Regions from separate parts of the Protofrankia sp. CiP1_Cm_nod2 genome, predicted to be linked through region 2. Evidence: predicted binding sites of a transcription regulator. Region 2 holds the regulator's gene; the other holds the start of a gene.
What was found. Region 2 encodes LexA, which represses DNA repair genes until DNA is damaged. Its sites were predicted from a motif close to CGAACNNNNGTTCG; they were not measured.
Positions count from the first base shown of each region.

Region 1 (3,393 bases), on a different contig from region 2:
CCGAGCTCCAGGCTGGAGGTGGCCACGACCGCGGGCAGCCGGCCGGCCTTGAGATCGTCCTCGATGAGCGCCCGCTGCTGCCGGCTGACGCTGCCGTGATGCGCCCGGGCCACCTCCGCTGTGGCGAGGGTGTTCAGCTGGGCGCACAGCCGTTCGGCCAGCCGGCGGGAGTTGGCGAACACGATGGTCGAGCGGTGCGCGAGGACGAGGTCGAGGATCCGCTCCTCCACGGCCGGCCAGATCGACGCCGCCGGCCGCGTGTCGGTGCTGGGGCCGGTGAGCTGGGTCATGTCCGGCACCGGCACGACCACGTCGATCCGCAGGGTCTTGTCCGTGGACGGGCGGACCACCGTGACCGCGCGGGCGCCCCCGAGGAAGCGCGCGGCCTCCTCGGCCGGGCGCACCGTCGCCGACAGGCCCACCCGCTGGGCGGGGGTGTCCAGCAGCGCGTCGAGGCGTTCCAGGCTCAGGGCGAGATGGGCGCCGCGCTTGGTACCGGCCACGGCGTGCACCTCGTCCACGATGACCGTCTCGACCCCGCGCAGCGCCTCGCGCGCCTGGCTGGTCAGGATCAGGAACAGCGACTCGGGCGTGGTGATGAGCACGTCCGGGGGCAGCCGCCCGAACGCCCGCCGCTCGGCGGCGGAGGTGTCACCGGAGCGGATGCCCACCCGCACGTCGGGCTCGGGCCGGCCCAGGCGCGCCGCGGTGGCCCGGATCCCGGCCAGCGGGGCCCGCAGGTTGCGTTCGACGTCCACGGCCAGCGCCTTGAGCGGGCTGACGTAGAGCACCCGGCAGCGCCGGGAGGCGTCGGCCGGAGGGCCGGTGCGGGCGATGCGGTCCAGCGACCACAGGAAGGCGGCGAGCGTCTTGCCCGAGCCGGTCGGGGCGACGACCAGCACGTCGTCCCCGCGGCTGATCGCCTCCCACGCGCCGGCCTGCGCGGGGGTGGGCGCGGGGAACACGCCGGTGAACCAGGCCCGGGTGGGGGCCGAGAACAGCGTGAGAGGGGACGGCGCGGGCATGCCTTCGAGTCTGCCTGTCACGAGTCCGTCTGTCGGGAAGGGCAGACTTGCACCCGTGCGGCTGACCGAGTTCTGGGCGCGAATGAACAAGCAGTTCGGCTCCGGGTACGCGGAGTCGGTTGCCCGCGACCATGTTGTCGCCGGGCTCGGCGGGGCCACGGTCGAGGCGGCCCTCGCCCGCGGTGACGACGCCAAGGACGTCTGGCGGGCGGTGTGCGAGGAGTTCGGGGTGCCCGCGCGCGAACGCTGAGGCTCCATCCCGGGAGCCTCAGCGTGTCGACGGCGTGTCGATGATGCCATCGAACGCATGTTCGCCTACTGTGGATGTCGAGTAGCGAGGTGCCCCGGTGGGGTGAGAAAGGCTGTTGATCGTGGCTGCTTCGACCGTCCAGTTGTCCACAGGCGCGGCCCGGCGCTCGAAATTGTCGGACCCGCCCCCTACCGTCGCCATCGTGGCCAAGAATCGACGACCTCAGCCTGGAGTGACCCCGATGGCAGGACTCGACCGCGAGAAGGCGTTGGAGAACGCCCTCGCACAGATCGACAAGCAGTTCGGCAAGGGCTCGGTGATGCGGCTCGGTGACGACACCCGCCCACCGGTCCAGGTCATCCCGACCGGTTCCATCGCCCTGGACGTGGCACTCGGCATCGGTGGGCTGCCGCGTGGCCGCGTCGTGGAGATCTACGGTCCGGAGTCGTCCGGGAAGACGACCGTCGCGCTGCACGCGGTCGCCAACGCCCAGGCCGCCGGCGGGATCGCGGCCTTCATCGACGCCGAGCACGCGCTCGACCCCGACTACGCGGCCAAGCTCGGGGTCAACACCGACGCGCTGCTGGTCTCCCAGCCCGACACCGGTGAGCAGGCGTTGGAGATCGCGGACATGCTCATCCGGTCCGGCGCGATCGACATCATCGTCATCGACTCGGTGGCGGCCCTCGTGCCCCGGGCCGAGATCGAGGGTGAGATGGGTGACAGCCACGTCGGTCTGCAGGCCAGGCTGATGTCCCAGGCGCTGCGCAAGCTCACCGGTGCGCTGTCGCATTCGGGGACCACCGCCATCTTCATCAACCAGCTCCGCGAGAAGGTCGGCGTCATGTTCGGTTCGCCCGAGACGACCACGGGCGGCAAGGCGCTGAAGTTCTACGCGTCCGTGCGGCTGGACGTCCGCCGCATCGAGACCCTGAAGGATGGGGCGGATGCCGTGGGTAACCGTACTCGGGTGAAGGTCGTGAAGAACAAGATGGCCCCCCCGTTCCGCACGGCGGAGTTCGACATCGTCTACGGCGGCGGCATCAGCAGGGAGGGCTCGTTGATCGATATGGGGGTCGAGCACGGCATCATCCGCAAGTCGGGAGCCTGGTACACCTACGACGGCGACCAGCTGGGCCAGGGCAAGGAGAACGCTCGTTCCTTCATGCGGGACAACCCCGACATCGCCGACGAGATCGAGAAGCGAATCAAGGAAAAGCTCGGCCTGGTGCCGACGCTCGACGTGGATCCGGCGTCCCCGCCGCCAGCCGACCTGTGAAACAGGCCGCGGACCTGTGAAAGAGGCCGCGGACCCGGTCGCCAGAGCGCGGGAGATCTGTCTGCGTCAGCTTGAGGCCCGGCCGCGAAGCCACGCGGAACTGGCTGCCACCCTGGCGCGGCGTGGGGTGGATCCCGATACCGCGCGGGCGGTGCTGGCCCGCCTGGCCGAGGTGGGTCTTGTCGACGACAGGGCGTTCGCCACCGCGTTGATCTCCTCCGCGCGGGTGAACCGCGGCCTGGGGCGTCACGGGCTCGTGCACGAGCTGCGCCGTCGGGGGGTCGACGTGGAGGTCATCGCCGCGGCGCTCGCCGACCAGGACAACCTGGACACCCACGACGAGGAGGCCGCCGCGCGGGAGCTGGTGCGACGTCGTATGCCGGCGATGGCAGGGCTGCCGGCCCAGGTGCGCACCCGGCGTCTGGCCGCGTTGCTCGGCCGTCGTGGCTACCCGTCCGATCTTGTTGTGCGAGTGGTCACCGAGGAGGTCGCGGATGGTTCGCTTGACTAGCTTTTCTTGACCGTCCATGAGTCGCAGACCTACTCTCAGCAAAGGTGAGAGGGCTCCCGCGGTGACGCGGTTCCGATAGTGCGAAACAACTTCACACGAGGGCGGCTGGCCCGGATCGCGACGTCTGCGGACGCCGCCGCATCCGCGTGGGCTCAGGCGTTTGTCGGTGGCAACACGCCTTCACGAGTTCCGGAACAGCCCGTTTCGTGAGTCCCTCGCCGTTCCGGCCCGCTGATCGCGGGTCGATCCCGGCTGAGGGAGGAGGACCGATGAGCGTTCTCCTCGTCGTGCTTGCCGTCTGCGTGCTCCTGGGTCTGGGAGTAATCAC
Region 1 is NZ_CAKKTL010000177.1:3,615-7,007, reverse strand. Features, by position in the region: gene NBW84_RS17800 (Lhr family helicase) at 1-1,025, opposite strand, end outside; gene NBW84_RS17795 (DUF3046 domain-containing protein) at 1,081-1,275, shown strand; gene recA (recombinase RecA) at 1,517-2,554, shown strand; gene NBW84_RS17785 (regulatory protein RecX) at 2,571-3,065, shown strand; gene rny (ribonuclease Y) at 3,335-3,393, shown strand, end outside.
Region 1: the regulator LexA is predicted to act here: its motif matches at 1,326-1,339, upstream of recA (recombinase RecA).

Region 2 (3,393 bases):
TCGTGCCACGGTTGTCGGTCATGGCGCTCCTCGTCTGGCGTCGGTCGGATGGTGTTTCTCACCAGCTGTCTGTCGCGTCGGGGTGCGTGGCTACGACGGCGCCCGGTCGGCCCGCCCGCGCAGGTCGGTGATCGCCGTCTCGAAGTCCGCCAGCGAGTCGAAGGAGAGGTACACCGAGGCGAACCGCAGGTAGGCGACCTCGTCGAGCTCCCGCAGCGGCCCGAGGATCGCCCGGCCGATCTCGTCCGAGGCGACCTCGGCGGCCCCCGAGGCACGCAGCGTGTCCTCGACCAGCTGGGCGAGCCGGGCCAGCGCGTCCGCCTGGACCGGCCGCCCCTGGCATGCCCGCCGCACGCCGGCGATCACCTTCCCGCGGCTGAACGGCTCGGTGACACCGCTGCGCTTGATGACTCGCAGTGACGCCTCTTCGATCGTCGTGAAACGACGGCCGCAGGACGGGCACGACCGACGGCGACGGATCGCGGCGCCCTCCTCGGCCTCCCGGCTGTCGACAACCTTGCTGTCAGGGTGCCGACAGAACGGACACCGCACGCACAACCTCCAAGATCTTGTCGACTTACAGCCACGTAACTACAAGATGTTGTGGTCAACACTAGGACCGGACACCACGAGCTGGCAAGCTGGCCCACCCGCGGAACCTCATGACACATGCATCACAGAAGACCCTTCATGCGGACCTGTCATGACAGGCCCGTCATGGCAGGCCCGTCACGGCAGACGGAGCATCTGACCGGGGACGAGATCGGTCGTCTCCAGCCGGTTGAGGCCGGCCAGCCGGGCCACGACCACCCGGGTGTCACCGTCGGGAGCCAGCGCGCGCGCGATGCCCCACAGCGTCTCCCCGGAACGCACCACGTGGACGCGCACCGGCCGGTCGTCCCCGGTCGGCGCGGCCGACGACGTCACCCGGGCCACGGACAGCACCAGGCAGGACACCAGCATGACCAGGACAATCAGGACAACCCGGCCCCGCCCGGTCAGCCGCAGCGGAGGCTCAGCCGACGCCCGCATCGTCCACCTCCCCAACTTCCACCAGCACATACCACTTCCAACAACATGATCAAAGAACATCCGTTCGATCGAACGTCTGATCGAGTTTGTACCGCACGGTCCCGACGGAATCGTCGTGACACGCTCGAACAGACGTTTGAGATATCCGGCCGCGGCGGTTACGGTCGTAGCGATCAGATTCAGGTCAGATCCAGGTCGTGGCCGCCAGCTCCGGTTCACGGCAGAACGTCGGATATGCCGGGAGCGCAAGTCTGCCATGACCGACAACGAAGGAGTACGGCAGGGATGACCACCGACGACAACCGCACCCGCCGCGGCCGGCCACCCCGCGGCTCCGTGCGCGACCTGCCGGACGGGCCGGCGGACGCCACGGGCCTGACCCCCCGCCAGCGCAGGGTGCTTGAGGTGATCCGCGACGCCGTCGAGCGCCGAGGCTACCCGCCGAGCGTGCGGGAAATCGGCGATGCGGTGGGGCTCACGAGCACGTCCAGCGTCGCGCACCAGCTCAAGACGCTGGAGGAGAAGGGCTTCCTGCGCCGCGACCCGCACCGCCCGCGGGCCATGGAGGTCCTCTCCGCGCAGGCACCGGTACGCCCCGTGCCACGCCAGGCGCCCGCCGTTGGTACGCTCGCGGCAGGCTCGTCGGCGGCTGGCCCCGCACAGGCGGCCTATGTGCCGGTCCTCGGCCGCATCGCCGCGGGTGGGCCGATCCTCGCCGAGCAGGCGGTCGAGGAGGTCTTCCCGCTCCCCCGCGAGATCGTGGGGGAGGGCACCCTGTTCACCCTGCGGGTCGTCGGGGACTCCATGGTCAACGCCGCGATCTGCGACGGCGACTGGGTGGTCGTCCGCCAGCAGCCGGTCGCGGACAGCGGCGAGATCGTCGCCGCGATGATCGACGGCGAGGCGACGGTCAAGACGCTGCGCCGTCGTGACGGCCACGTCTGGCTCGAGCCGCAGAATCCGGCCTATGCTGACATTCCGGGTGACAGTGCGACGATCCTCGGCCGGATCGTCGCGGTTCTTCGCCGGGTCTGATCCTCCCGGGAGTGAGCATGGGCACAGGTGTCGACCGGCACCGCGCCGGCCGGGTCGTGGCTGTCGTCGGGCCGACAGCGGCCGGCAAGAGCGACCTGGCGATCGCGCTGGCCACCGAGCTGGGCGGTGAGATCGTCAACGCCGACTCCATGCAGCTCTACTGCGGGATGGACATCGGCACCGCCAAGGTGCCGCCGGCGGAACGCGGTGGTGTCCCCCATCACCTGCTCGATGTCTGGGAGGTCACCCGCGCCGCCGACGTAGCGTCCTACCAGGCGCTGGCCCGGCAGGCCGTCGACGGCCTGCTGGCCGCCGGCCGCACGCCGGTGCTCGTGGGCGGCTCCGGGCTCTACGTCCGGGCCGTCCTCGACGACCTCGCCTTCCCCGGCACCGACCCGGCCGTACGGGGACGGCTGGAGCGGGAGCTGTCCGAGCGGGGCCCGGCCGCGCTGCACGCCGATCTCGCCGCGCGGGCGCCGGCGGCGGCGGCGGCCATCCTGCCTGGCAACGGCCGGCGTATCGTGCGCGCGCTGGAGGTGGTGGAGCTCACCGGCGGCTTCACCGCCTCCCTGCCGGAGCACCGCTCGGTCTACGACGTGGTCCAGTTCGGCATCGACCACCCGCAGCTCGACGAGAGGATCGCCGGCCGGGTGGCCGGTATGTGGGCCGCCGGCATGATCGAGGAGGTCCGCGCCCTCGTCGACATGGGCCTGCGGGACGGCCCCACCGCGTCCCGGGCGCTGGGCTACGCCCAGGTTCTCGCCTGGCTCGACGGCGCGCTCGATTCGGCCGAGTCGGCCCGGCTCGCGACAATCGCCGCGACGCGCCGACTTGCACGCAGACAAAGGTCGTGGTTTCGGCGCGATCCTCGCATAATTTGGCTGGACCGTCCCGACGTCGAACAGGTGGCGGGCATGGTCGACTCGGCCTGAACGTGCGACGACTCCGTGGCTCGTTCTTCCCGCCGGCTGGAGACACCCGTCGTCTGGAGACATGTGTGACCGCGATCGAGTTGAACCTCGTCCCGGCCCTGTGTGCCGCGTTCGACGACGGGTCGTTACAACTGCACTACCAGCCCGAGGTCGACCTGCGCACCGGGTCGGTCCCCGGGATGGAGGCGTTCCTGCGCTGGCACCATCCCGACCGGGGGCTGATGAACCCGTCGCAGTTCATGCCGGCCGCCGCGGCCGCGGGCCTGTCCGACCAGGTCGGCCGCTGGGTGTTACGCACCGCCGTGGCCGAGGCCCGGACATGGCACGAAATGGCCGCGGGAACCGCGATCCGCCCGCCCCGGCTGTGGGTCAACGTGACCGCCGACCAGCTGAC
Region 2 is NZ_CAKKTL010000093.1:3,220-6,612, reverse strand. Features, by position in the region: gene NBW84_RS12350 (vitamin B12-dependent ribonucleotide reductase) at 1-22, opposite strand, end outside; gene nrdR (transcriptional regulator NrdR) at 91-552, opposite strand; gene NBW84_RS12340 (LysM peptidoglycan-binding domain-containing protein) at 730-1,032, opposite strand; gene lexA (transcriptional repressor LexA) at 1,318-2,067, shown strand; gene miaA (tRNA (adenosine(37)-N6)-dimethylallyltransferase MiaA) at 2,085-2,999, shown strand; gene NBW84_RS12325 (EAL domain-containing protein) at 3,065-3,393, shown strand, end outside.